DNA from 3 places in the Duffyella gerundensis genome. Region 3 is predicted to be linked to each of the others. Evidence: predicted binding sites of a transcription regulator. Region 3 holds the regulator's gene; each other region holds the start of a gene.
What was found. Region 3 encodes PurR, which represses purine synthesis genes. Its sites were predicted from a motif close to CANGCAAACGTTTGCNTG; they were not measured.
Positions count from the first base shown of each region.

Region 1: the regulator PurR is predicted to act here: its motif matches at 7,748-7,765, upstream of cvpA (colicin V production protein).
Region 2: the regulator PurR is predicted to act here: its motif matches at 4,777-4,794, upstream of EM595_RS15555 (nucleoside-specific channel-forming protein Tsx).

Region 1 is NZ_LN907827.1:2,696,798-2,706,552, reverse strand. Features, by position in the region: gene EM595_RS12460 (DMT family transporter) at 1-597, opposite strand, end outside; gene pdxB (4-phosphoerythronate dehydrogenase PdxB) at 770-1,903, shown strand; gene EM595_RS12450 (aspartate-semialdehyde dehydrogenase) at 2,009-3,019, shown strand; gene truA (tRNA pseudouridine(38-40) synthase TruA) at 3,019-3,825, shown strand; gene EM595_RS12440 (DedA family protein) at 3,851-4,513, shown strand; gene accD (acetyl-CoA carboxylase, carboxyltransferase subunit beta) at 4,662-5,573, shown strand; gene folC (bifunctional tetrahydrofolate synthase/dihydrofolate synthase) at 5,638-6,906, shown strand; gene dedD (cell division protein DedD) at 6,896-7,645, shown strand; gene cvpA (colicin V production protein) at 7,821-8,306, shown strand; gene purF (amidophosphoribosyltransferase) at 8,342-9,755, shown strand, end outside.
Region 2 is NZ_LN907827.1:3,381,300-3,391,054, reverse strand. Features, by position in the region: gene EM595_RS15580 (GMC family oxidoreductase) at 1-442, shown strand, start outside; gene EM595_RS15575 (c-type cytochrome) at 454-1,776, shown strand; gene EM595_RS15570 (cupin domain-containing protein) at 1,814-2,134, opposite strand; gene EM595_RS15565 (RpiB/LacA/LacB family sugar-phosphate isomerase) at 2,263-2,904, shown strand; gene yjdN (VOC family metalloprotein YjdN) at 3,173-3,610, shown strand; gene EM595_RS15555 (nucleoside-specific channel-forming protein Tsx) at 3,679-4,545, opposite strand; gene EM595_RS15550 (glucose/quinate/shikimate family membrane-bound PQQ-dependent dehydrogenase) at 4,866-7,247, opposite strand; gene EM595_RS15545 (hypothetical protein) at 7,534-8,112, opposite strand; gene EM595_RS15540 (MFS transporter) at 8,463-9,695, shown strand; gene EM595_RS15535 (VOC family protein) at 9,708-9,755, opposite strand, start outside.
Region 3 is NZ_LN907827.1:1,818,992-1,828,746, forward strand. Features, by position in the region: gene EM595_RS08435 (riboflavin synthase) at 126-773, shown strand; gene cfa (cyclopropane fatty acyl phospholipid synthase) at 827-1,975, opposite strand; gene punC (purine nucleoside transporter PunC) at 2,279-3,460, opposite strand; gene punR (DNA-binding transcriptional activator PunR) at 3,565-4,476, shown strand; gene purR (HTH-type transcriptional repressor PurR) at 4,473-5,498, opposite strand; gene cydH (cytochrome bd-I oxidase subunit CydH) at 5,772-5,861, shown strand; gene EM595_RS08465 (C40 family peptidase) at 5,918-6,697, opposite strand; gene EM595_RS08470 (Grx4 family monothiol glutaredoxin) at 7,064-7,396, shown strand; gene rnt (ribonuclease T) at 7,431-8,114, opposite strand; gene gloA (lactoylglutathione lyase) at 8,217-8,624, opposite strand; gene nemA (alkene reductase) at 8,713-9,755, opposite strand, start outside.

The sequences.
Region 1 (9,755 bases), 880 kb from region 3:
GAGCAGAAAATTGGGTGTCAGAAACAGCAGGCCAAAGAAAATTTGCACATACAGACTCTGCCAGTTCGGTAGGCCGATACTCCAGCGTTTGGTCAACACGCCATAGAGCGCGTAGGAGGTTGAGGCCGCCAGCATCATCAGTTCCCCTTTTCCCAGCCCGTGCGTCATCAACTGCTGCGGTTCCCCGGCGCTGACCAGCCACACCAGTCCGCTGAAAGAGATCACGCTGCCCAGCAGAATGCCAACGGTGGGCGCAAGACGCAGCAAAGGCACGCTCAACAACACGGTGAGCAGCGGAATCAGCGCGTTAAGAATGCCCATAAACAGCGCGCTAACGGTGTGCGCAGCAAAGTAGGCAAGGCTCTGATAGAGCACCATGCCGAGTAGCCCCAGCAGCGCCAGCTGCCACCACACCTGCCGCACACGCTGGCGATTGCGCCAGACGCCAGGCAGCACAAAGGGGGTCAGCACCAAAAAGGCCAGTAGCCAGCGATAGAGCGAGATCGCCGCCGGATCGATAGCGCCGGCCGAAAGCTTACTGACGATGGCGTTGATCGACCAGATCAGCACCGCAAACAGGGGGAACAAAAAATTCATAGCGACCTCATCATAATAAGGCGCGCAAGTTTACGCCTGTCAGCATTTTATAAAAGCGCGACGCACAGAAAAATCCCATTGCCGGTCTGGGCGGTGAAGGCGATGTGTGTTTACCGCCTCTTTATGCCAGAATAATTTCCTTACTTCTTTTCGTCCGAACAGGAAAGCCGCTGTGAAAATTGTCGTTGATGAGAATATGCCCTATGCCCATGAACTGTTCAGCCGCACCGGCGATGTGGTTGCCGTACCGGGGCGTCCGCTGCCGGTTGCTGAGCTGAGTGACGCCCAGGGCTTGATGGTGCGTTCAGTGACAAAGGTGGATGCCGCCCTGCTTGATGGTACCAGCGTGAAGTTTGTCGGTACCGCCACCGCGGGCACCGATCATATCGACAACGATTACCTTACCGCAGCGAACATCGCCTTTTCCGCCGCGCCGGGCTGTAACGCCATCGCGGTAGTGGAATACCTGTTTTCCGCACTGCTGCTGCTGGCGGAGCGCGATGGCTTTCAGCTCACCGACCGCACGGTTGGCATTGTGGGCGTCGGCAACGTGGGCGGGCGCCTGCAAAAACGTCTGGAAGCCTGGGGCGTGCGGACGCTGCTCTGCGATCCCCCGCGCGCCGACAGGGGCGAGCCTGGCGACTTTCAGCCGCTTAGCACGCTGGTGGCGGAAGCCGATATTCTCACCTTCCACACGCCGCTGTTTAAGCAGGGACAGTATAAAACGCTGCATCTGGCCGATGAGGCGCTGCTGCGCGCGCTGAAGCCCAACGCCATCCTGATCAACGCCTGTCGTGGGCCGGTGGTGGATAACGCGGCGTTACTGAACGTGTTAAACAGCCGGGGCGATTTAAGCGTGGTGCTGGATGTATGGGAACCGGAGCCGGACCTGGATCTGGCGCTGCTGGCAAAAGTGGACATCGCTACGGCGCACATTGCTGGCTACACGCTCGAGGGCAAAGCGCGCGGCACCACGCAGGTGTTTGAGGCGTGGAGTGCGTTTATTGGCCAGCCACAACAGGTCTCGCTGGCCAGCCTGCTGCCCGCACCGGAGTTTGGCGAGATTACGCTGCGCGGGCCGCTCGATCAGGCAACGCTGAAACGATTGGTGCATCTGGTGTATGATGTGCGCCGCGATGATGCGCCCCTGCGCCAGGTCGCTGCCATAGCGGGTGAATTTGACCGTTTACGCAAGCAATATCAGGAACGCCGCGAGTGGTCTTCATTGCAGGTTAACTGTGATGATGCCGCAGCAGCAGCGATGCTGCAGCAGCTGGGCTTTAACGCGGTGCATCAGGCGGAATAAATACGCCGATCATCCTCTCCCTGTTTACAGGGGGAAAAATCTGAATCCCCGGGCGGTGAATATCACCGCCTTCTGTTTTTATGTCATTGTCTGAGGTAAACCACCATGTCTGACGGCTGGAATATTGCGCTACTTGGCGCAACAGGCGCAGTAGGGAACGCTGTACTGGAACTGCTGGCGGAACGCGAGTTCCCGGTGGGTGAATTATTTTTGCTCGCCAGCGCCAACAGCGCCGGTGAAAACAAACGCTTTGTGGGCCAGACGCTGGTAGTGCAGGACGCCAGTGAATTTGACTGGTCTCAGGCGCAGCTGGCCTTTTTTGTTGCCGGACGCGACGCTTCGGCACGCTACGCCGAAGAAGCGGCCAACGCCGGTTGTCTGGTGATCGATAGCAGCGATCTGTTCGCGCTGGAGCCGGATGTGCCGCTGGTGGTGCCGGATGTGAATCCGCAGGTACTGAGCGATTACCGTAATCGTAATATTGTCAGCGTGGCCGACAGTCTGACCAGCCAGCTGCTGAGTGCACTGAAGCCGCTGATTGAGCAGGCCGGGCTCAGCCGCATTCAGGTCACTAACCTGCTGTCGGTTTCCTCGCACGGCAAAGCCGCGGTGGACGGCCTGGCAGGCGAAAGCGCCCGTTTGCTGAACGGCATTCCGCCCGAAGAGCACCACTTTGGCCGTCAGCTGGCGTTCAACCTGCTGCCGCAGCTGGCAGATAACGCCGGTAGCGTCGCCAGCGAGCGTCGCCTGGTGGATCAGGTACGCAAAGTACTGCAGGACGAAGGATTGCCGATTGCGGTAACCAGCCTGCAGGCGCCGGTGTTTTACGGCAACGCGCAGCAGGTGTGGGTCGAAAACCTGCGTCCGCTCTCGGCTGAAGAAGCGCGCGAGATTTTGCTGGAGGCGGAGGATATTTCGCTTTCTGAAGAGAACGATTATCCCACGCCGGTAGGCGATGCGTCTGGTAACGAAACGCTGAGCATTGGCTGCGTGCGCAATGATTACGGCGTACCGGAGCTGCTGCAGTTCTGGACGGTAGCGGATAATATTCGCTTCGGTGGCGCGTTGATGGCCATCAAAACCGCTGAGAAGCTGGTGCGGGAGTACATGTACTGATGTCTGAGGCGGTCAACGAGCACAAACTGGCGTTGGGCATCGAATATGACGGCAGCCGCTATTATGGCTGGCAGCGACAGCAGGAAGTGCGCAGCGTGCAGGGCAAGCTGGAACAGGCGCTGGCAAAAGTAGCCGATCATGACGTAAACGTGTTTTGTGCGGGTCGCACCGATGCAGGAGTGCATGGTACCGGTCAGGTGGTGCATTTTGTGACCACGTCGATCCGCAAAGATGCGGCATGGACGCTGGGCGTTAATGCCAATTTGCCGGATGACATCGCGGTGCGTTGGGTCAAAGCGGTGCCGGATGAGTTCCATGCCCGTTTCAGCGCCACCGCACGCCGCTATCGCTACATCATTTATAATCAACGGCTGCGGCCAGCGATTCTGCACGGCGGCGTGACTCATTTTTACCATCCGCTGGATGTGGAAAAAATGCAGCGCGCCGGGCAGTGCCTGCTGGGTGAAAACGACTTCACCTCGTTTCGTGCCGTGCAGTGTCAGTCGCGCACGCCGTGGCGCAACATCATGCACCTTGAGGTCAGCCGCTTTGGTGCCTATGTGGTGGTGGATATCAAGGCCAACGCCTTTGTTCACCACATGGTGCGTAACATTGTGGGTAGCCTGCTGGAGATCGGCTGCGGCAACCAGCCTGAGAACTGGATGGCCAGCCTGCTGGCGGCAAAGGATCGTACGCTGGCGGCAGCAACCGCCAAAGCAGAAGGGCTCTATTTGGTGGCGGTGGATTATCCATCCCATTTTGATCTTCCCCGACCGCCGATGGGACCGCTGTTCCTCGCGGATTAACTTTTAGCCATAGGATAGTAGCGCCATGGATTTCATCCATTTAGTCATCGATTTTATCTTGCACATTGATGTGCATCTTGCCGAGCTGGTGGCGCAGTATGGCGTCTGGGTCTATGCCATTCTGTTTTTGATCCTGTTCTGTGAAACCGGCCTGGTCGTGACGCCGTTTTTACCCGGTGATTCGCTGCTGTTTGTTGCCGGTGCGCTGGCGGCGCTGCCGGGCAACGACCTCAATATCCATCTGATGGTCGCGCTGCTGGTGATTGCCGCTATTCTTGGCGATGCGGTGAACTACACCATTGGCCGCCTGTTTGGGGCGCGGTTGTTCAGCAACCCCAACTCGAAAATCTTTCGTCAAAGCTATCTCGATAAAACCCATGCGTTTTACGAGCGTCATGGCGGAAAAACGATTATCCTTGCGCGCTTCGTGCCGATCGTGCGCACCTTTGCGCCGTTTGTTGCCGGGATGGGGCACATGTCCTACCGTCACTTTGCGCTGTATAACGTGACGGGCGCGCTGTTATGGGTAGTGCTATTCTCCTACGCCGGTTATCTTTTCGGTGATTTACCAGTGGTGCAGGAGAACCTGAAACTGCTGATCGTGGGGATTATCCTGGTTTCTGTGCTGCCAGGCGTGATAGAAGTGTGGCGCCATCGCCGTGCGGCGAAGCAGCAGAAGCAGCCTTAAAAAAAGGGTTCAGGCCAGGCCATCCGACCAGATTTTTATCCACAGCGCCGGATGGTTATGGTTTAATGAGCGACATTTATGGTCTGCTGTCACCGACAGCAGCAACAAGAAAAACTGGTCTCACCAGGTTCAAACAGAAAGGTCATCAATGAGCTGGATTGAACGAATTCTCAACAAGAGCACCATCACGCCATCGCGTAAAGCGAGTATCCCGGAAGGCGTGTGGACCAAGTGTGACAGCTGCGGCCAGGTTCTGTACCGTGCCGAACTGGAGCGCAATCTGGAAGTTTGCCCGAAATGCGATCACCACATGCGTATGCATGGACGTGAGCGCCTGAACCGGCTGCTTGATGAAGGCACGCTGGTGGAGTTGGGCAGCGAGCTGGAACCAAAAGACGTGCTCAAGTTTAAGGATTCCAAAAAATATAAAGATCGTCTGACTGCCGCGCAGAAAGCGACAGATGAGACGGACGCGCTGATTGTTATGAAAGGCACGCTGCACAGCATGCCGGTCGTTGCCGCCGCGTTTGAGTTTGCCTTTATGGGCGGTTCAATGGGCTCGGTAGTGGGTGCGCGCTTTGTGCGTGCGGTTGAGCAGGCGCTGGAAGATAACTGTCCACTGATCTGTTTCTCCGCCAGCGGCGGCGCCCGTATGCAGGAAGCGTTAATGTCGCTGATGCAGATGGCGAAAACCAGTGCGGCGTTGGCCAAGATGCGCGAGCGCGGTCTGCCTTATATTTCTGTCATGACTGACCCGACTATGGGCGGTGTGTCAGCCAGCTTCGCCATGTTAGGCGATCTGAATATCGCTGAGCCAAAAGCGCTGATCGGTTTTGCTGGTCCGCGCGTTATTGAGCAGACGGTTCGCGAAAAGCTGCCGCCAGGCTTCCAGCGCAGCGAGTTCCTGATTGAAAAAGGCGCGATCGACATGATCATTCGCCGTCCGGAATTGCGCTACAAGCTGGCCAGCCTGCTGGCAAAAATGATGAACCTGCCAGCCCCGCTGCCTGATAGCGATGAGCCAGCACCGGCTTCTGAGCCAGAAAGCCACGAGGCCTGACAGATGATCGAAAGGCGCGCTGAGCGCCTTTCACCAATGCACCGTAACGTTGTGAACGGGACACATGGATAATCTTCACCTTCCTCAAGCCACGTCGCCTTTGGCCACGTGGCTTCATTATCTTGAACACCTGCATTCGCAAGCGATCGAACTGGGGCTTGACCGCATTCGCGACGTCGCTCAGCGGCTCGACCTGCTGCAACCCGCTCCGTTTATCTTCACCGTCGCCGGCACCAACGGCAAAGGTACCACCTGTCGCACGCTGGAAACGGTGCTGATGGCGGCAGGCTTTCGCGTTGGCGTCTTCAGTTCGCCTCATCTGGTGCGTTACACCGAGCGCGTACGTGTTCAGGGCGAAGAGCTGGCCGAATCGGCGCACACCGCCAGCTTTGCGGCAATTGAAGCAGGGCGCGGAACCACCTCATTAACCTACTTTGAATTTGGCACGCTGTCGGCGCTGATGCTGTTTAAGCAGGCGGCACTCGATGTGGTGATCCTTGAGGTCGGCCTTGGCGGTCGCCTGGATGCCACCAACATTGTAGATGCCGACGTTGCGGTAGTGACCAGCATTGCGCTGGATCATACCGACTGGCTGGGCAACGATCGTGAAAGCATTGGCCGCGAAAAAGCGGGTATCTTTCGCCAGGGCAAGCCGGCGGTGGTTGGCGAGCCTGACATGCCAGTGACCATCGCTGACGTTGCCAGCGCCTGCGGCGCCCGGCTGCATCAACGCGATCGCGACTGGCATTATCAACAGCTGGCTACCGGCTGGCGTTTTGTGGACGCGCAGGGCGAAGTTAACGATCTGCCGCTGCCTCAGGTGCCGTTGCCGAATGCGGCTACCGCGTTGGCGGCATTGCGCGCGTCAGGGCTGGCGGTGGACGATGCGGTTATTCGGGCGCATATCGGGCGGGCGATTCTGCCGGGCCGTTTTCAAACCGTCAGCCAGGCTCCGCGTCTGATTCTCGACGTTGCCCACAATCCTCACGCCGCCAGCTACCTGGCGAGTCGTCTGGCGGCAGAGCCAGTGGCCGGTAAAGTACACGCGGTGGTCGGCATGCTGCACGATAAAGATATTGCCGGCACGCTGGCCGCGTTGGCAAATCAGGTGGATGTCTGGTATTGCGCACCGTTAAGCGGACCGCGCGGTGCCAGTGCTGAACAGCTGCTGGCGCATCTGCCTGCAGGACAGGCGTTCAGCGATGTGACTTCAGCCTGGCGTGCGGCCATGCAGCAGGCGGGCAAGCAGGATATTGTGCTGGTGTGCGGTTCGTTCCACACCGTGGCACAGGTTATGGAAACGCTGGAAACGGAGAAGGGCAGTGGCAAGTAAGTTTCAAAACCGTTTAGTCGGCACCATCATATTAGTCGCCGTGGGAGTCATCGTGCTGCCTGGGCTGCTTGACGGCAAGAAGAAGCACTATAAAGAAGAGTTTGCGGCGATTCCGCTGGTGCCGAAACCGGAAGATCAGCAGGACAGCGAAATGGTGCCGCCGGTGACCCAGTCGTTGCCGTCTCAGCCACCGGAAGGCGCGGGTGCGGCGGTAGGCGGCAACAGCAACCGACCGCAGCAGTCAGCCGACAGTGGCGCGACGCAGCCGCAAAGCAATACGTCGCCAACGGTGGTGACGCCGCCGCCTGTCGCCGCGACAAAACCTGCGGAGCCGGTGCGCCAGCCGCCTAAAGCGCAGCCGAAACCGGTTGAAAAAGCGAAGCCGGTTGAGCAGCCGAAAAGCAAGCCGGTCGAGCAAAGCAAACCGGTTGAACAGCCAAAAGTGGTTGAGCAACCTAAACCTGTTGAGCAGACGAAACCCGCTGATGCGCCGGTTGGGCAGGCGTATGTGGTGCAGTTGGGCGCGCTGAAAAATGCCAGCAAGGTCAATGAAATTGTTGCGCAGCTACGGTTGTCGGGCTATCGCGCCTTTACCGTGCCAGCCACGCCGGTGCAGGGACAAATTACACGTCTCTACGTAGGACCGGATGCGTCAAAAGCGAAAATGCAGGCGGCAGTCAGCGAGCTGAAAGGCATTTCTGGCCTGAGCGGCGTGGTGAAGCCTTACAGCGCCCGTTAACGCTTTGTGCCTTCTGTTCAGGCAAACATTATGCTAACCAGAGGCGGCGATTGAGAATTTTTTCGCCGCCTCTTTTTATGCGAAAAGGCACGGGGAAAACGCTACGCAAACGTTTTCTTTTTCTGTTAGAATGCGCCCCGAACTGGATGCAGGGGCACCGTCACTGGAAGAGTTCATGATCTGGATAGATTACGCCATTATTGCGGTAGTAAGTTTTTCGGCCCTCGTCAGCCTGATTCGTGGCTTTGTTCGGGAAGCCTTATCTCTCGTTACCTGGGGATGCGCATTCTTTGTCGCCAGTCATTATTACTCCTTCCTTGCGGTCTGGTTTACAGGCTTTGAAGACGAACTGGTTCGAAATGGCATTGCCATCGGCGTACTTTTTATTGCTACCCTTATCGTAGGGGCGATTGTGAATTACGTCATCGGCTCCCTGGTGGAAAAGACCGGCTTGTCCGGCACTGACCGGGTTTTGGGCGTCTGTTTTGGGGCATTGCGTGGCGTATTGATTGTCTCTGCCATACTTTTCTTCCTCGATACATTCACCGGCTTTTCGAAAAGTCCCGACTGGCAACAGTCACAGCTGATTCCCCAGTTTAGTTATATCATCAGGTGGTTTTTTGATTATCTGAAAAGCTCGTCGAGTTTTTTACCCCAGTGATTCCACTGGGCTGCGGCTTATGAGGAAATGACAACATGTGCGGTATTGTCGGTATCACCGGTTTCATGCCGGTAAACCAGTCGATTTATGACGCGTTAACGGTGCTTCAGCACCGCGGGCAGGATGCCGCAGGCATTTGTACCATTGATGCCATTAATTGCTTCCGTCAGCGAAAAGCAAACGGTCTGGTCAGCGATGTGTTTGAAGCGCGCCACATGCAGCGTTTGCAGGGCAACATGGGCATTGGCCATGTTCGCTATCCCACTGCCGGTAGCTCCAGCGCCTCTGAGGCGCAGCCGTTTTACGTCAACTCGCCCTACGGCATTACGCTGGCGCATAACGGCAATTTGACCAACGCACATGAACTGCGCAAGCAGCTGTTCGAAAGCGGCCGCCGCCACGTCAATACCACCTCCGATTCTGAAATCCTGCTGAATATCTTTGCGCAGGAACTCGATCGTTTTCCGCAGCATCCGCTGCAGGCAGACAATATTTTTGCCGCGGTTGCCGCGCTGCATAAAATGGTGCGCGGTGCCTACGCCTGCGTTTCCATGATTATCGGCCATGGCATGGTCGCTTTCCGCGATCCCAACGGTATCCGTCCGCTGGTCATTGGCAAGCGTGCTATGCCTGATGGCCGCGTGGAGTATATGGTTGCCTCGGAAAGCGTGGCGCTGGATACCCTGGGCTTTGAGTTTTTACGTGACGTCGCGCCGGGCGAAGCGGTCTATATCACGCAGGCGGGCCAGCTGTTCACGCGCCAGTGTGCAGAAAACCCGAAAACTAATCCGTGCCTGTTCGAATACGTCTACTTTGCGCGTCCGGACTCCTTCCTCGACAAAATTTCGGTCTACAGCGCGCGCGTTCGCATGGGCACCAAGCTGGGCAATAAAATTGCGCGTGAGTGGGAAGATCTCGATATCGATGTGGTGATTCCCATTCCTGAAACCTCCACCGACATTGCGCTGGAAATTGCCCGCATTCTCGACAAGCCGTATCGTCAGGGCTTTGTAAAAAATCGCTATGTCGGACGTACCTTCATTATGCCAGGACAGCATCTGCGTCGCAGCGCCGTTCGACGCAAGCTGAACGCCAACCGCGCCGAGTTCCGCGATAAGAACGTGCTGCTGGTAGATGATTCCATCGTGCGCGGTACCACCTCAGAGCAGATTATTGAGATGGCGCGTGAAGCGGGCGCGAAGAAAGTCTATCTCGCCTCAGCTGCACCAGAGATTCGCTTCCCTAACGTGTACGGCATCGATATGCCCAGCGCCACTGAGCTGATTGCCCACGGACGTGAAGCGGATGAGATCTGTACGTTGATTAAAGCGGACAAGCTGATTTTCCAGGATTTGGGCGATCTGATTGAAGCGGTACGCGAAGAAAACCCGGACATTGGTCAGTTCGAGTGTTCGGTGTTTGATGGCATTTACGTCACCAAAGATGTCG
Region 2 (9,755 bases), 1.6 Mb from region 3:
TCGCGCCAACTATCTCGATCTCGATCCGAACTACAAAGATTCGCACGGTCAGCCGCTGCTGCGTATGACCTTTGACTGGCAGCCAAACGACATCAAGATGTCGCAGTTTATGTTTGCGCGTCAGCAGGAGTTAGGGCGGGCGATGAATCCGGTCGGCATGACCGGCTCGGCCAAAAATGCCAACAGCCATTTCGACACCACGTCCTATCAGACCACGCACCTTAACGGCGGCGCGATCATGGGGGAAGATCCAAAAACCAGTGCGCTGAACCGTTATCTGCAGAGCTGGGATGTGCACAACGTCTTTGTGCCTGGCGCGTCCGCCTTCCCGCAGGGACTGGGCTACAACCCAACCGGCATGGTGGCGGCACTGACTTACTGGGCGGCGAAAGCGATCCGGGAGCAGTACCTGAAAAACCCCGGTCCGATGGTGCAGGCATAAGGAAAATGGTGATGAAAAAAAGCGTAATGGCTCTGCTGCTGAGCACCGTTGCCTTCACGGCGCTGGCTGAAGACAACAGCGGTGCCGAGCAGATTAAACGCGGTGAATATCTGGCGCGCGCCGGGGATTGCATCGCCTGTCATACCACCACCGGCGGTAAGCCGTTTGCCGGTGGTCTGTCGATGGACACGCCAATCGGCACCATTTACACCACCAACATCACGCCGGATAAGAAAACCGGCATTGGCGATTACAGCTATGACGATTTCCAGCAGGCGGTGCGGCATGGCGTGGCGAAAAATGGCGATACGCTCTATCCGGCGATGCCTTATCCGTCGTATGCCGTGGTCAACGATGAAGACATGAAGGCGCTGTACGCCTATTTCATGCACGGCGTGCAGCCGGTGGAGCAGGACAATCGCAAAAATGATATTCCCTGGCCGCTCTCAATGCGCTGGCCGCTGGCGGTCTGGCGCGGCATCTTTGCACCGGACGTGAAGGCGTTCCAGCCCGCTCCGCAGCAGGATGCGGTGGTGGCTCGCGGCCAGTATCTGGTGGAAGGATTGGGACACTGTGGCGCGTGTCATACGCCACGCAGCATCACCATGCAGGAAAAAGCGCTGAACAATGGCGAAGGCACCGACTTCCTGGCGGGCAGTAACGCACCGATTGATGGCTGGACCGCCACCAGTTTGCGCGGCGACAACCGTGATGGCCTTGGACGCTGGAGCGAAAGCGATCTAGCGCAGTTCCTGCGCTATGGCCGCAACGATCACACTGCGGTGTTTGGCGGCATGACCAACGTGGTTGAGCACAGCCTGCAATACCTGACCGATGAAGATATCACGGCGATTGCCCGTTATCTGAAGACGCTGGGCGCGAAAGATCCGAACCAGGTGGCCTTCAGCAAGGATGACACCGTGGCACGGGCGTTGTGGAACGGTGACGACAGCAAACCGGGCGCGTCGGTGTATATCGATAACTGTAACGCCTGTCACCGCTCAGACGGCATCGGCTATAAGCGCGTGTTCCCGGCCCTGCAGGGCAATTCGGTGGTACTGGCGGACGATGCGACCTCGCTGATCCACATCGTGCTGACCGGTTCCACGCTGCCAGGCTTGAAAGGTGCGCCTTCAGATATCGTGATGCCGGGCTTTGGCTGGCGCCTGAACGATCAGCAGGTGGCGGATGTGGTGAACTTCATTCGTACCAGCTGGGGCAATACGGCGAAAACCAGCGTGACGGCGAAGGATGTTGCCGAAGTGCGCAAGCTCGAGTACGTGAAAGAGAACCAGGGGAACAAGAACCTGGAGAAGCTGCCGCAGCTGCATTAATAAATCAACCGGCGCAGGACGCGCCGGTTTTTTTTGCTCAGAGAAAATCTTCCCGTTGCGGGGTAAACGTATCCAGCAGCGTGCCCGCCTCAAGACAGACACAGCCATGCACCACGTCGGGACGCTTATACAGCGTATCGCCCGCGCTGACCTCTTTGGTCTCACCATCAATCGTAAAGGCAAAGCGACCGGATAGCACATAGGTAAGCTGCTCATGCGGATGATGATGCAGCGGACCCACCGCACCCTGTTCAAAGCTGACTTCCACCGCCATCATGGTGCCGCCGTGCGCCAGAATGCGTCGGGTCACGCCGTTGCCCAGATCGTCTGTTTGCGTCGTCTCTCTATAGATGAACATCGCTACCTCGCCTGTTATCCGATGAATTTGTGAAGGCATTCACATCTTTTAGTGCCTGGAAACCATGCACAATACAACTTTTTCGTTAAAATGAAACAACGTTTCAATTAAAAAGTGACAGGTGTGATATGAAAATTGCCTTAATGATGGAAAACAGCCAGGCCGCTAAAAATGCAGTGGTGCTGAAAGAGTTGCAGGGCGTTGCGGATCAGCAGGGTCACGCGGTGTTTAACGTCGGCATGAGCGACGAACAGGATCACCACCTTACTTACATTCACCTTGGCATCATCGCCAGCCTGCTGCTGAACAGCAAGGCGGTGGATTTCATTGTCGCGGGCTGCGGCACCGGGCAGGGCGCGCTGATGTCGTTGAACATCCATCCGGGCGTCAACTGCGGCTACTGTATCGATCCTGCCGACGCCTATCTGTTTGCGCAGATCAACAATGGCAATGCGCTGGCGCTGCCGTTTGCCAAAGGCTTTGGCTGGGGTGCGGAGCTGAACCTGCGCTTTATCTTTGAAAAAGCCTTTACCGGTGAAAAAGGCCAGGGCTATCCGCCGGAGCGTAAAGAGCCGCAGGTGCGCAACGCCGGGCTGCTCAATCAGGTGAAAGCCGCGGTGATCAAAGATAACTATCTTGATACGCTGCGCGCCATCGATCCTGAGCTGGTGAAAACCGCGGTCAGCGGTCAGCGGTTCCAGCAGTGTTTCTTTGAGCAGTGTCAGGATAAAAACATCGAAGCCTTTGTGCGTGAGGTGCTGGCGGCCTGATGCTAACCGACGCGGGCGGCGCGCTGCCGCTCGCACTTTTCTGCATTCTCTTCTCCCTCTCAGCGTTGCTTATCCTCCTTGATTCCCGGTTTCCCTGCTGGCGATTTAACGCGTAATGCCATTTACATCTTGTTGCGAAGTGGGCTGAAAAATAAGCAATAGTGCGGCTTTTTACGCTGTTTTGCCCGTCTGAAAGCGGCGGTTTCCGTTCATGGTCTACACTCTGTGCGAGGCAAACAATTAACACAACCCACGTACGGAGGTGGCGATGAAAGTCAGTCCTTATCTGTTTTTATATGGTCGTTGTGAAGAGGCGATCGAATTTTATCTGCAGGCAACCGGTGGTGAGCTGCTGGGCAAAGTGACCTTTGGCGATATGCCGGATCAGGATGAGCAGATTGGCGATAAAGATGCGACGCCGCAGCCACCAGAAAAAATCATGCATGCTCGTCTGCGCATTGGCGAAGGCGAAATCATGCTGAGCGATGGCAACACCGATAAAGGCCCGGCTTCGTCACATGCTGGCTACGCGGTGAGCCTGGCGACAGAAGATGAAGCGCAGGGTAAAGCCTGGTTTGAGAAACTGTCGGCCGGTGGTGAAGTGACCACGACCTGGCAGAAAACCTTCTGGGCCGAAGGCGGTTTTGCCATGTTTATCGATAAGTTCGGTATTCCATGGCGCATTAACGTATTGAAACCAGAGTAAGACGTGGTTTTCCTCACCCGTTTCCGCACTGGAAAGGGTGAGGAGTCTGTATCATCAACGCCGCTTTATCAGAAGTTGTATCCCACCACCAGGTAGTAACCCCAGCCGGTTGATTTCACTTCACGATTGTTGGCAAAGGCCAGTTCGCTGCCGTCTGCCCACTGTCCGCCATTGTGGAAATAACGTGCCACCGCCGAATAGTGCCAGTGATCGTATGCAAGCGAGAGAATGTGGCTGGAAGCGATAGAGTTGCTGGTGCGCGTCGAGTTGCCGTTGTCGTTGAGGTCAGAACCCCAGTCGAAGTTGGTAAAGCCAACGTAGCCAAGATTACCGCCCCACAGTTGGGTGATCGGCACAAAGTATTTCACCTTGAAGCGATAGCCATCCCAGCTGTTCTCGTTTGGCGCGCCGTAGTTTTCCCACTGGTATTTGGCGTAGACGTTCAGGGAGAGGCCAATGTCGCTGTGGGTGTCGATATCGGTGCCGAGGCCCATATACCAGGTGTTCTGGCGGTTATCGCTGTTGCGACCCATATCGTAAATATAGTTGTTGGCAAAGTACCACTCTTTGAACGGACCAAAAGCCAGGTTGGTGCCGGTCAGCTTGTCGATCGAGAAGCGCGGCTCAATCTCCATAAACATCGGTGAGCCGTGGTCAAATACGCCGTTGGCGTTGCTGTTACCCGCGCCAAAGAAGTTGGTCAGATCGAGATAGCCGTAAAAATCGAACCAGTCTTTGTGAGCGAAGGCTTCATATTCCAGATAAACGTCGTTATTAAACTGCGGTCCAAAACGCGTGTGATAGCTGCCCACCACGTTGGCGCTCTGATGCCACCAGTCGGAAACATACTGCGGGTCAGAAGGCCCGGCAGCCAGAGAAACGCCGCTGTATGACATGCTCAACAGCGCGCCTGCAATCATCAGTTTATTTTTCATGAAAGTGACCACTTGCTATCGCTCTCGCTTATGGGTGCGGGAGTCAGTTTTAAAAGAAATCCCAGGGAGTCGGGAGGAGGCTGCTGCCATTTCCGCTGGCCGCCGAGGGGGAGTTACGCCAGCGCTGACGTAGGGTGCCCATATCCAGACGATAGAAAATAGATTTTGATCACGATTGTCAAAGTTTGTTTCATGATGATTCCGCTCAAATGTGACTCAACTCACAAAAGTAACGCAAACGTTTCCCTTTTTGCCTCCAAAGCCAAATTGCAGGCGAAAAAAAAGGGGCGAATCATCGCCCCTTATTACCGTTGGAAAGGTTACTTATTGTCTGGCAGTGCGTAGGCGATAATGTGGTCGCCCATGGTGGTACCAAACGAACCGTGACCGCCAGCAGAGATAACAACGTACTGCTTGCCATCCACTTCATAGGTCATCGGCGTTGCCTGGCCGCCTGCTGGCAGACGTCCCTGCCACAGCAGTTCACCGGTGTTGGTGCTGAATGCGCGCAGGTAATTATCGGCGGTAGCCGCGATAAAGAAGACGTTACCGGCGGTAGTTACCGGGCCACCCAGCATTGGCATGCCGAGTTTAAACGGCATCGGCACAGGTGCGCTGTCGCGAACGGTACCGATACGTTTTTTCCAGACAACCTGATTGGTTTTCAGGTCAACCGCAGAGACATAGCCCCAGGCGGGTTGCTTACACGGCAGGCCAAACGGCGACAGGAACGGGTTCAGTTCAACGCCAAACGGCACGCCGTACTGTGGCTGAATACCTGACTCGGTACCGGAACCGCCTTTGCTGCCTTCTGGTGGCTCAATCGGATTGCCCGGACCACGTGGAATCAGCTTGGAGACGAACGGCAGCGCCATTGGGTTAGCAATCGCGATCTGACGATCGGTATCTACGGCAATACCGCCCCATTCAAACATGCCGAGGTTGCCAGGGAAGACCAGCGTACCCTGCTCAGATGGCGGGGTGAACGGACCTTCATAGCGCAGACGGTGGAAGATCACACGGCAGACCAGCTGGTCAAACATCGTGGCGCCCCACATATCTTTGCCGCTCAGGTTCTGCTTCGGACGGTAGGTCAGCTCAGAGTAAGGCTGGGTTGGAGAAAGGCGATCGCCTTTAGCCGGGCCTTGCGGTACTGGCGTTTCCGGTGCCGGTACAACCAGCTTGCCATCACGACGGTCGAGCACAAAAATGTTACCGGTTTTCGCCGGGGCGTAAACCACCGGTACGGTGTTGCCATTTTTGTCGGTGATGTCAGCCAGCGTTGGCTGTGAAGGCAGGTCCATATCCCACAGATCGTGGTGAACGGTTTGATAAGACCATACTAGCTTACCGGTTGATGCATTCAGCGCCAGCAGGCTGTTAGCATAACGCTCTTGCTCTGGCGTACGGTTGCCACCCCAGATATCTGGTGTAGACACGCCCATAGGCAGGTAAACGATATCCAGCTTCGCATCATAGACAGCCGGTGCCCATGAGTTTGGCGAGTTGAAGGTGTAGTGCTCGCCTTCGCCTGGGATCTTGTTCGGCTCTTTCGCGCCGGGATCAAATGCCCACAGCAGTTCACCGGTGTTCACATCAAAACCACGGATAACGCCTGACGGCTCGCGGGTTGAATAGTTATCGGTAACCGCACCCGCAATCACAATCACTTTATCGGTGATGATTGGCGGCGAGGTTGGCTCATAGGCGCCAGGGGTCTGGTCTGGCTGTTTGTGCTGCAGATCCAGTTCGCCGTTGTTAGCGAAGTCCGGGCAGCGCTCGCCGGTAGCGGCATCCAGAGAATAGAGACGACCATCGTTCACCGGCAGAATAATGCGGCGAGCACACAGTGCTGGCTGCGTACCTGCTGGCGTAGCGGCCGCTGCTGGGGTTTCATGATACGAAACGCCGCGGCAGGTGATGTGCTGGAAAGTCGGGTTCTGCTTCAGCTGTGGATCGAATTTCCACTTCTGCTTACCGGTTTTCGCATCCAGAGCAAACAGAATCTGGTGAGCGGTACACAGATAAAGCGTGTCGTTGACTTTGATCGGCGTCACTTCGTTGGTGATTTCGCCCGGATCGTTAGGTGTCTTCAGATCGCCGGTCTGGAAGCTCCACGCCTGCTGCAAATCCTTGACGTTTTTCTCGTTGATCTGCGTTAGTGGGGAATAGCGGGTGCCTTCCTGCGTGCGGCCATAGGCTGGCCAGTCACCGGCAGGGACGGTGCCCTGAGCTGGCGCCTGCGCAGCGGATGGCAGCGTACCGTTGATTTCCTGTGGATCGTTAAACACCGCATAGGCCAGCACGCCAGCGCTGATCACCAGGCTGACAACCATCGCCATCACCGGCGTTTTGCTGGTGGCGATAAAGCCGCGGTAAACAAAAGGCAGAATCAGCCAGATGCCAAAGATCACGATAACGTCAGAACGCGGTGCCAGTGCCCAGAAGTCGAAACCGACTTCCCAGACGGCCCATGCCATGGTGCCAAGCAGGAACAGCGCATAAAGCAGCAGCGCGTTGCTGTTACGCCGCCAGATCAGTCCCGCTACGATCAGCATAATAATGCCGCTGATAATGTAGTACCAGGAGCCTCCGATGGCGGTGAGCCAGATTCCACCGATCAGCAAATACGCGCCGCACAGTGCCGCAAAGAGCACGGTAAGCACGCGAATAATGCCGAGTGATGAGGAGCTTTTCCCCATAATATTAACCTCGTTTGAGTTGCCATAATAACTTTGAAAACAACCGATTAGATTGTTTGCGATGTATAAAGTACGGGTGTTCTGTCAGGCGTTTATTTTTCTCTTCCGATGAGAAAACATTCCAGTTATGGTTATTTTATATTAAGACAATTTTTATGGTTTGTTTTTTTTAGCGAAAATGTCCGCTGTTAGTAATTAGCGCAACATTTTGTAGGGAGAACCAGCTGATATGGCGCTGTCTCAGGGGCTACAAGCCCAACGACAAAGCGTTTAAATCGGTGAGTGTTTAATTAAAAAGCGTATCGGCAACCTGTTGCTGCCAGCCGGTTAAATTCAGCGCAGCACAATCAACCTGATTTAACGGTAATTCCCGACTGCGAATAATAACCTCCGCTTGTTGATCGCGAAAATGTTCCAGTAAATAAGGAAAGCTAAACTTACGATAATTATCCGCAAAGAACGCGTGGTTAATTACCACGCCGGTAAAAGGAAAGGCTTTTATCTGATCCCAGTCCGTTTCCCGTTCGGCAAAATCATAGAGCCACAACGAGTGCGCCTGCGCCAGCTGCTGAAGCTGCTGGGGTTGGTGGTGAAGGTGTTGATAATTAACGGCGAAATTAACCCGTAACGAGGCGGCAGCCATTTCGCTGGCAATGGCGCTTATCCAGTGAAGATGCTGAAGATTGACCGGCAGAATAATTACGTCCGCCTGCGAAACGGCACGATGTGGGCGCGCCATAATATCGCGTGCTACGTCAACGGCGTCGCCAATAGCCTGGCAACGCTGCAAACATCCGGGAAAGCACAGGCTGGCCTTGTCGCTGCCAAAAGAGGTAACGACTTCGGTAATTAAAGAGGATTGCAAAATGGGCTCATCTAAAGTTATGAAAAAACCGGAAAAATAATGGAGTCATGGTCGCAGCGGTATATGACGTTATGGCACGACCACGCATTTCTGGAGGAAATATAGAACAGTTTGCGCAACAAGATCACCCTTTTTTCTGGCCGCTAAAAATAATAATGGTTACCGGTATCACGAGTGAGTTTTTTTAGGGCCAGTCGAAACTAATGATTAATTTAATTTCACTTAAAACAATAACAACGCTTATCATTTTAGCCGTTATGCCAGCGACAATGTGCAGCACAATAAAAAGAAACGCTGCGCGCTGAGCACAACGCGCGGGCAACCACTTTGATGAGATGACGGGATACACTATGGCCTTACCTTCCACGTCGGGCGAGGAATCGCTGCTGCGCCATCGGGCGTTTGTGGCTTTCTGGCTGGCGCGCACCTGCTCTTCGTTTGCTTTTCAGATGCTCTCCGTGGCGGTGAGTTGGCAAATCTATGCCATCACCAACAGCGCGATGGCGCTTGGCCTGATTGGCCTGATGCAGTTTATGCCGTCTGTGATCCTCGCGTTACCGGCCGGCCATCTGGCCGATCAGCGCGATCGCCGTCGCATCGTGCTGGTAGCGCAGCTGGTTGAGCTGACGGCAACAGCGGCGCTGGTGGCGGTGTCATTGCTGCACCATGCTGACCAGATCACGCTGCTGGCGCTGGTATTTCTGTTTTCGGTAGCGAAAGCGCTGGAAGGGCCGTCGATGACCTCAATGCTGCCGTCGCTGGTGCCGCCCGCGATCCTTGCGCGCGCCACCGCAGCCAGCGCGGTCTCAACGCAAACGGCGGTGATTGCCGGACCAACGCTGGGCGGCTTGCTCTACGTCGCCGGGCCGCACGTGGTTTACAGCGTGGCGGCGCTGTTTTATCTCATCTCGATGGCGATGGTAAAAATCCTGCGTTATGAGCGGCCGCAGCAGCCTCGTTTACCGATGAATGTCACCACGCTGTTTGCCGGGGTACGCTTTATCCGTGAGCGCCGTGACGTGCTGGGCGTCATCTCTCTTGATCTATTTGCGGTACTGCTCGGCGGCGCCACGGCGCTATTGCCTATTTTTGCTAAAGACATTTTGCACACCGGTCCATGGGGATTGGGCATGCTGCGCGGTGCGCCTTCGGTGGGCGCGCTGCTGGTGGGTTTCTGGCTCAGCCGTAATAAGCTCGATCGCCATGTGGGTATGATCATGTTTGGTTCAGTGGCGGGATTTGGCATCGCCACGCTGCTGTTTGCCTTGTCGACTCAGCTCTGGCTATCGCTGCTGGCGCTGTTCGCGCTGGGCGGCTTTGATATGATCAGCATGGTGATTCGCGGTTCGCTGGTGCAGCTTGATACGCCGGACGACATGCGCGGTCGGGTCAACGCGGTTAACTCTATCTTTATTAATACTTCCAATCAGCTGGGTGAGTTCGAATCAGGCATGCTGGCGGCATGGATCGGGGCGGCACCCGCCGCGGCGATCGGCGGTATCGGCACGCTGGTAGTGGTTGGCGTCTGGATGGTGTTGTTCCCGCACCTGCGGCGGCGGCAGAAGCTGGAAAGCGCCGAATAACGGCGCACGGCGCTACTGATGAAAAAACAGCGTCGTCTCCAGTCCGGCCAGCGGCCCTAC
Region 3 (9,755 bases):
GGCGCGCATTTAGCCAATGCTGAATAACGGGTTATTACACGCATTACCATGGCGTTATTGCCATGGCAGGCCTTATTCTGGCAGCAGAATATGATAATATGAAAAAAAACCACGGAGGCGGAAGTATGTTTACCGGAATTGTTCAGGGCACAGCCAGGCTGCTTGCCGTTGACGAGAAAACGCAGTTTCGTACCCACGTGGTGCAGCTGCCAGCGGAGTTATTACCGGGTCTGGCGTTAGGCGCGTCTGTTGCACACAACGGCTGCTGTCTGACCGTAACCCATATTGAGGGCGATCGCGTCAGCTTCGACTTAATAAAAGAGACGCTGCGTTTAACCAATCTGGGTGAATTACAGCCGGGCGACGTGGTTAATATCGAGCGCGCGGCAAAATTTAGCGATGAAATAGGCGGCCATCTGATGTCCGGCCATATCATCACCACCGCAGAAATTTGCAAAATCATCAATTCAGAAAATAACCGTGAAATTTGGTTTCGCCCGCAGGACGCCGCGCAGATGAAATATATTCTGCACAAAGGCTATGTGGGTATTGATGGCATCAGCCTGACGGTAGGCGATGTCACGCCGACGCGCTTCTGTGTACATTTAATTCCGGAAACGCTGGCGCGTACTACGCTGGGGACCAAAAAACTGGGTCAGCGAGTGAATATCGAAATTGATCCGCAAACCCAGGCGATTGTCGATACCGTAGAGCGCGTGCTGGCACAGCGCGAAGGCGCGATTATGGCTGCTGCCAGTGGCGAATTTAAATAACGCCGATCTACAAAATAAAAAGGGCCGCTGATCGGCCTTTTTTATGCTCTTTTTCAGCGGGCTACGCGCAAACCGCCCTCAACCCCACGGCTGAATACCACCTGCCACAGCTGAATATCTCGCGCCCGAAACGCGCCGGCGCAGGCGTTCAAATAGTAGCTAAACATGCGCTTAAAACGTTCGCCATAAGCGGCTTCCAGCTGCGGCCACGCCTGCATAAAGCGTGTATGCCAGGCCATCAGCGTAGTGTCATAATCCGCACCAAAATTATGCCAGTCTTCCATGATGAAATGCGGTTCGCTGGCATCTGCAATATGCCGCACTGAGGGCAAGCAGCCATTAGGGAAGATATATTTATCTATCCAGGGATCGACATTCATATCGGTCTTTATGGCGCCGATGGTATGCAACAGAAAAATACCGTCAGGTTTTAAATTACGATCAACCACATCAAAATAGGTCGCGTAATTTTTCGGACCAACATGTTCAAACATACCTACCGACACAATACGATCAAATTGCTGATCCAGATCGCGATAATCCTGCAGCAGAATAGTGACCGGTAATTCGGCGCAGCGCTGCTGAGCCATTTTTTGCTGTTCAGCGGAGATCGTTACGCCTGTTACCTGCACGCCATAATAACGCGCGGCGAATTCCGCCAGTCCGCCCCAGCCGCAGCCAATATCCAACAGGGTCATACCAGGTTCCAGACCAAGCTTATCGCAAATAAGCGTTAACTTTGCGCGTTGTGCCTCTTCCAGCGTGTCGGCTTTATGCCAGTAACCGCAGGAATATTGCATGTGGGAATCGAGCATGAGCGAAAAAAGATCATTTCCTAAATCGTAATGTTCTTTACCGACAATCCAGGCGCGTTTTTTCGATTGTAGATTTTTCAGACGAGCAGCAGCAATACGCAGAGTATCTTTAAAATGGTGTGGCAACTTCTGATCCAGTTTGCCCTTTAATACGCGATGAAAAAACATATCCAGCCGCGCGCATTCCCACCAGCCATCCATATAACTTTCGCCGAGACCCAGCGATCCATCCTGTAACACCCGTTTAAAAAAATCGGGATGCTTAACCTGAATGTCCCACGGATGCGGCCCATTCACTTCGATACCGACGCCAGCCAGCATTTCATGTGCAATACGATACCAGTGATTCTCTTCCAGATTTACGTCTTCGATGCATGATGAACTCATAGCTTCTCCATCACCCGTATGATCAAAACTTGAGAAAAAGAATAGTCAATTTCTTTTCGTGTTGTGAGAGCACGCACGGAATTTCCATGCCCCTCGACATCGGCTTTTAACAGAGGTTTGAAAACAAAGAAAAAAATAAAACGTGTTGCGAACGCAGCACTGAAAAAAAATTTACAGCCGTAACGGCGCATATTGCTAGCCGTTATGTTACTGATTTTAGATAAAATAATGCCCCGAATGAGTATATGCTCACCCAGGGCAATATTCAATGCATTATTGTTAGCGTGCTAACTTTGTGGCCAATCAGGATTCAGCTAACACCTGCGCAGGACGTTCCGCTGAACGCTGCCACCAGTAACCCGCAGCCGCCAGAAAAACGGTGCTGAGCATGGCGATGCTGGTGGTCAACAGCGGATGCGTCAGCCATTGCGAAACCGCCATGCTGGCGACAAAGCAGAGGCCTAACTGAAGCATATTCTGCAGCGCTGCCGCTTTACCGGTAGCGTGCGGAAAAGGGGATAACGCACTCGCTACCACAATCGGATAAATTGCGCCGTTGGCCATCGCCATACCACAGAAGGGGATCAGCAGCATGGTGAGCGAAGGATTACCGCTCATCGCCACCATAAACAGGGCAATGATACTGACGCCGTAAAGCACAATCAGCCAGGGCAGCAGACGATCGCCGGTGGTGCGATTTAACGCGGCGCGACAGCTGTAACCGCCTACCAGAAACGCGATGGTTTGAGGAATATAACTCAGGCCGATATCACCAGGCGTCAGGCCCATATCGTGCAAAATAAACGGCGAACCGGTTAGCCAGGCAAAAAAGCTGGCCGAGCAGGCGGCATAAATCAGTACGTTACCGCTGTAGATAGCAGAACGCAGCAGCGTGGCAAAACCAGGCTGCGCCGTGTTGGGCTTGACGCTGCGATCTTTGCTTTTCAGCAGTGAAGTCGGAATCAGCAGCAGCAGGCCAATCGCCATCAGGGCGAGGAAAATCGCGCGCCATGAAAAATGCGACAGCAGCCACGCACCCAGCAAAGGCGCCAGCGCGGGCGACAGCGCCACCAGCGGCATAATGGTGGCGAACACCTTGTTAGACTTATGGGCTGGATACGTATCAACCACCAGCGCCTGCCAGCTAACGGCAGCAGCACAGACGCCCACCGCTTGCAGGAAACGTAATATCAGCATCCAGTGGGTATCCTGCACCCACAGCATGCCGCCACAGCCAACGGCAAACAGTGCCAAACCAGCCAGCAGCACCGGCTTGCGGCCGATGCGATCGGAAAGCGGGCCCCAAATCAGCTGGGCAACGGCAAAACCGGCCAGAAAAATCGACAGGCTGGCGCTGATCACCCCAGCTTCAGTGGCAAAATCCTGCTGCATCAGCGAAAAAGCAGGCAGATACATGTCGGTGGCCAGAAAGCCGAGCATGCTTAATAACGCGAGGTAAGGTAAGAAAAAAATATTCCTGGTCATGGGACGCTCATCAAAATTATTGTCGGCGCAGTGTAAAAGCATGCACAGCGCGTTGTGAAACGGTAATATTTGCCTCTGGCTTTGAAATTTTTTGCAGGCAAACAATGTGGTCTGAACATGGGTTAGAAGTGATTGATGCTGTGGCACGTACTGGCAGCTTCAGCGCCGCGGCGGAAGAGCTGCACCGCGTGCCTTCCGCTATCAGTTATACCGTGCGCCAGCTTGAGCGCTGGCTGGCTGTACCGCTGTTCGAACGGCGTCACCGCGACGTAATTTTAACCGCTGCCGGGGAACATTTTGTCGTCGAAGGCCGTTCTGTTATCAAAAAAATGCTTGCCACCCGACGTCAGTGTCAGCAGGTAGCCAACGGCTGGCGCGGCCAGTTGAGCATCGCCGTTGATTGTATTGTTAAGCCGCCACGCACCCGGCAACTGGTGTTGGATTTCTATCGGCATTTCCCGGATATGGAACTGTTAATCAGCATGGAGGTGTTCAACGGCGTCTGGGATGCGCTGGCTGACGGGCGGGTAGACGTGGCCATCGGTGCCACGCAGGCGATCCCGGTGGGTGGGCGCTTTGCCTTCCGCGATATGGGAACCGTTAACTGGCGTTGCGTGGTGGAAAAATCACATCCGCTGGCCAGCATCACGGGTGTGGTCAGCGATGATGCCCTGCGTGAGTGGCCGTCGCTGGTGATGGAAGATACGTCACGTGCCCTGACGCGTCGCACCACCTGGACGCTGGATAATCAGCGTCGACTGGTGGTGCCTGACTGGCAAAGCGGCGTGGAGTGTCTACTGGCGGGATTGTGCGTCGGCATGATACCGGCGCACATTGCTGCGCCGCTGGAGCGGGACGGCACCTTACAGGCGCTGCAGCTGGCCAGCGAGTTCCCGGGCAGCCCCTGCTGTGTCAGTTGGTCTGAACAACAGAGTTCCCCTGCGCTAAGCTGGTTGCTCGATTACCTTGGCGATCCGGCCACGCTGAACCAGGAGTGGCTGCAGGAAAGCCATTAACGACGATAGTCGAGGAAAGGGCCGTCGGCGACTGAACGACGTTCAATCAGCGTCGGTTGCACCTCAATGGTTTGCTGCTGCTCGCGTTTGCTGAGAATGCGCTCCAGCAGCATATCCAGCGCGGTAACGCCCAGCTGCTCTTTTGGCTGATGTACGGTGGTCAGGGCAGGCGTAAAATAGCGCGCATTGCGCACGTTATCATAGCCGATCACTGAAATATCCTGCGGCACGCGCAAACCCATCTCATCCGCGGCACAAATTGCGCCCATCGCCATGATATCGCCACCGCAGAACACAGCAGTTGGCCGCTGTTTTTGTGACAGGATCTGCTGCATCGCCTTGTAGCCCGACTCTGGTTCGAAGTCACCCTGGACGATCCACTCATCGCGCACGGCGATGTTGGCCTCATTTAACGCCTTGAGGAATCCCGCATGGCGACCGCCGCCAGTGTTACGTTCCAGCTGGCCAGGAATCGCACCGATATCGCGATGGCCGCGATCGATCAGATAGCGGCCCGCCAGATAACCACCGTGGAAGGCATTATCAAGTACGGTGTCGGTGAAATCGCCACGCGACTCGCTCCAGTCCATCACCACCATTGGAATATTGCGGTTCTCTTCCAGCATTTTAAGCAGGTCATCAGGATATTCAGAGCACATCACCAGCAGGCCATCGACGCGCTTTTGCGCCATCATCGACAGGTAGGCGCGCTGTTTTTGCAGGTCATTGTGGGCGTTGCCCAGAATCAATGTATATCCGCGATCAAAGCAGCGGTTTTCTACCGCCTCTATAATTTCGGCGAAATAGGGCGCTTCGCTTGAGGTAGCCAGCAGGCCGATCGACTTGGTGTGATTGACCTTAAGGCTACGGGCAACGGCACTCGGTGAGTAGTGCAACGTTTTGATTGCTGCCCATACCGCTTCGCGCGTCTCTTCAGCGACAAAGCGTGTTTTGTTGATGACGTGCGACACGGTGGTGGTTGAAACACCGGCCAGTTTTGCCACGTCTTTGATTGTTGCCATGGAAGTGCTACTCCTGCGCTTATCGCAAAGGGTTGATAAGCATAATGTTAAACGTTTGCGTCTGCGGAATGTAATGCGGCGCAACCGGCCTTAATTGCCGAAATAAACGCCAAAAATAGGGGGGTGACGTCGTTAAAAGCGCTAACAGCAGACAGGTCGCGTAATGTTGCGCAACGCGAAGGGCGAATTCTAGCAAGGCTGCTGCAAGAAAACGAGATGTTTACCCAGCGAGCAAGATAAATCTTACGATAAAAAGAGACCACGAGGATAACCATGAGCACTGATTTAAAAATGGCATTGTTGACTACCGCCGGCGCGCTGGCGGTAATCATTGCATTTAGCGTGACGGCAATTCTGCACTGACGCCGACAAAAAAGGCCGCATCAACGCGGCCTTTTTTTGTTGCGCAACAGCAGGTGTCAACGAATATTTTTCGGCGTCATCACGCGACGTGCGCCAACGTAATGGCGCTGCCAGTAATCTTCTCCCAGCGCTGTAATCTGAATATCTTTTCCGGTCCGTGGCGACTGAATGAATTTGCCATCGCCCAGATACACGCCAACATGGTCAGCAGCGCCGCGGTTGTTAATGCGGAAGAACACCAGATCGCCTTTTTGCAGCGATTCGCGGTCGATCTGAGCGGCATCACGCAAATGAAACATCTCGTTGGCGGTGCGCGGAATCTTATACTTAACCAGATCTTTATAGGCATACCATACCAGGCCGCTACAGTCGAAGCCGGTGTGCGGTGAGGCACCGCCCCACTGATAAGGTTTGCCCAGCTGACCCATCAGCTTATTCATCGCCGTTTCACGGGCTTTCTGATAGCGCGCGCGGTGTGCCTTGCTCATTTTCAATGGCGCCAGTTTTGCCGCGGCGGTTTCCGTCTCAGCGGCATCTGACTGGCGATGACGGCCGTAGCGTTTCAGTGAGCGAAGGGTAGTGCGGGATTTCGGGGTTTGCAGCGAAGCAGTTTGAACCTTGGTGCGTTTTTTAAGCTTTAATTTCTGTACGGCGGTGAGGCGTGACTTTTTCGTTGTGGTTTTTACCGCGCGCTTTTTGCGTCGGTCGTCATCGCGTGCCAGTTTCTTTTCTGCCTTGTGATGGGTGGCGTTGACGGGTGCCTGCGGCGACGCTTCAGCCACATTCATCATCAACTGGGCAAACGCCAGCACAAAAAGCGTAATTAATAGACGCATGAGTCGGTTACAGGTATAGGGCCCAATGAACAGCGTGAGCGAATAAATAGCATTAATCTGACCCGGCGGTCAGACCCGAGCAGCAATTCTAATCGAACTTTTTCACAAAAGGTAAGGTCTTTTTCCATTATTAATTCCAGCAGGCAAAAACGCATTGAAAATAAACAATTTCAGTCGGTTATCGCAGCACATTATTACGAATTATTAATTGATTAACAGTGTGCAATGATAAGAAAATGTTATTTACCGGCTATAATCGTTGTCGCCTTACGGCGCCCGTTCAATCGCGGCTGAAAAGTCGTTTCGGCGGCAGGCGAGAATCGCTACAATAAATAGACACGAAGTCATGAATTAAGGAAGGCAAAAATGAGTACTGTTGAAAAAATTCAGCGCCAGATCGCAGAAAACCCGATCCTGCTGTACATGAAGGGTTCGCCAAAACTGCCAAGCTGTGGTTTTTCTGCTCAGGCCGTGCAGGCGCTTTCTGCCTGTGGTGAGCGCTTCGCCTTTGTGGATATTTTACAAAATCCTGATATCCGCGCTGAGCTGCCAAAGTACGCCAACTGGCCAACCTTCCCACAGCTGTGGGTTGACGGCGAGCTGGTCGGCGGCTGCGACATCATTATTGAGATGTTCCAGCGTGGCGAGCTGCAGCCGCTGATTAAAGAGGCGGCTGAAAAGCACAAAGAAGCAGAATAAAAAAAGGGGCGCGATGCCCCTTTTTCCTGCCAGTTTACGCCTGCTCGTCTTGCTCGTCTTGCTCGTCCTGCGATTCTGCGGCAGCCATCGGTAATGGCCAGCCTCCCAGACGTTTCCAGCGATTCACCAACTCACAAAACAGCGCGGCGGTTTGTTCCGTATCGTACAGCGCAGAGTGCGCCTGCGTGCTGTCAAAATCGATCTGCGCCGCAATACAGGCTTTTGCCAGCACGGTTTGTCCGAGCACCAGCCCGCTCAGCGCCGCAGTATCAAAGGTCACAAAAGGGTGAAAGGGGTTACGCTTCATGTTGCAGCGTGCTGACGCCGCCATCACAAAGTTCAGATCAAAGGTCGCATTATGCGCCACCATCACCGCCCGATTGCACTCGTGCTCTTTCATACCCTTACGGATCATTTTAAAGATGGCATGCAGCGCGTCATATTCGCTGACCGCGCCACGTAGCGGGTTTGCCGGATCGATGCCATTAAATGCCAGTGCTTCGGGCTGCAGCACCGAGCCTTCAAAAGGCTCAACGTGAAAATGCAGGGTTTCGTCAGCGTGCAGCCAGCCGGCATCGTCCATTTTTAAGGTCACTGCGGCGATTTCCAGCAGGGCGTTGGTTTTCGAATCAAAACCGGCGGTTTCGACATCAATAACCACGGGATAAAACCCCCGGAAGCGCTGTGACAGGGCATTTAGGTGATTCGATTCAGACATCAGGATCTCATTGAAGGGAAAATGCAGCGCGTATTATGGCAAAAAAGTGCGGGGCTTGCAGCAGGAAGGAAGAAGCGGGGCAGCGACGTGCCCCGAAAATAATCAGCTGCCCAGACCGGCGCCAGCGTGTTTGTTCTCAATCAGTTCAATCTTGTAGCCATCGGGATCTTCTACAAAGGCAATAATCGTGCTGCCGCCTTTGACCGGACCCGGCTCGCGCGTCACTTTCGCGCCCGCTTCACGAATGCGATCGCAGGTTGCTACGATGTCATCCACGCCCAGCGCAATGTGGCCGTAAGCATCACCGAGGTTGTAGCTCTCAACGCCCCAGTTATAGGTCAGCTCCAGCACCGCACCTTCGCTCTCATCGGTGTAACCCACAAAAGCCAGATCGTATTTATATTCGGTGTTTTTGCTTTCACGCAGCAGACGCATGCCGAGAACGCGGGTGTAAAAATCGAGTGAACGCTGCATATCGCCAACGCGAAGCATAGTATGAAGTAAACGCATAAAGTCCTCTTGGTGTCGGGTCATCATCCGATGACGTTAATTCCAGTATAGTGCCGAACAATGCGGCCAGAAACCTGGCCGCCCTGCACTATAGCGCAGGATAATCGGTATAGCCTTTCGCATCGCCACCGTAAAAGGTTTCCGGCTGCGGCTCATTGAGCGGCGCATTCTGACGCAGACGCTCAACTAAATCAGGATTGGCGATGTAATCGCGGCCAAACGCCACGGCGTCAATCAGGCCCTGAGCAATCAGCGACTCTGCTTTTTCAGCGGTATAGGCACCGGCGCCGATAATCACGCCAGGATAGGCCGCGCGTACCGCTTTACGGAAGGCATCGCTGTAAGGTTTGCCACCGGCCCAGTCAGGCTCGGAAATATGCAGATAGGCAAGATTGCGTTTGGCCAGCTGCTCAATATAGTAAATCGCGGCCTGCTCTTGATCTTCACCGTTGTCGAGGCCGTTAAATGGACCGAGTGGTGAAATACGGATACCGATGCGATCGGCTGCCCAGCCTTCAATCGCGGCATCGACCACTTCCAGCGCGAAACGCGTACGATTTTCAACGCTACCGCCATATTCATCGTCACGCTGGTTAGACGCCGGTGACAGGAACTGGTGGATTAAATAGCCGTGGGCAGAATGCAGCTCCAGCAGATCAAAGTCCGCTTCACGGGCATTGACCGCTGCCTGACGGAAATCTGCAACCGCTTGTTGAATCTCGGCCAGGCTCATGGCGCGTGGCGTTGAGGTCTCTTCGCGGATGGTTTTTCCCTGCTCGTCACGCAACGAGGTGCGTGTATTAGCGGAGATAGCAGAAGGAGCCAGTGGCGCGCGCTGGTGGGGTTGCAGCGACGCATGCGAAATTCGGCCGGTGTGCCACAGTTGAACCGCGCTGTGGCCCTGGGCGTCATGAATGCCTGCGTTAATCGCCTTCCATGCCGAAATCTGCTCTGCCGTATGCAGACCTGGCGCACCGGCGTAACCTTTTGCCTCAAACGAGATTTGTGTGGCTTCGGTAATGATCAGACCGGCGCTGGCGCGTTGACGGTAATATTCGCCCATCAGCGGCGTAGGCACGTCGCCCGGCTCAATGCTGCGCAGACGCGTCAGTGGTGCCATAAAAATGCGGT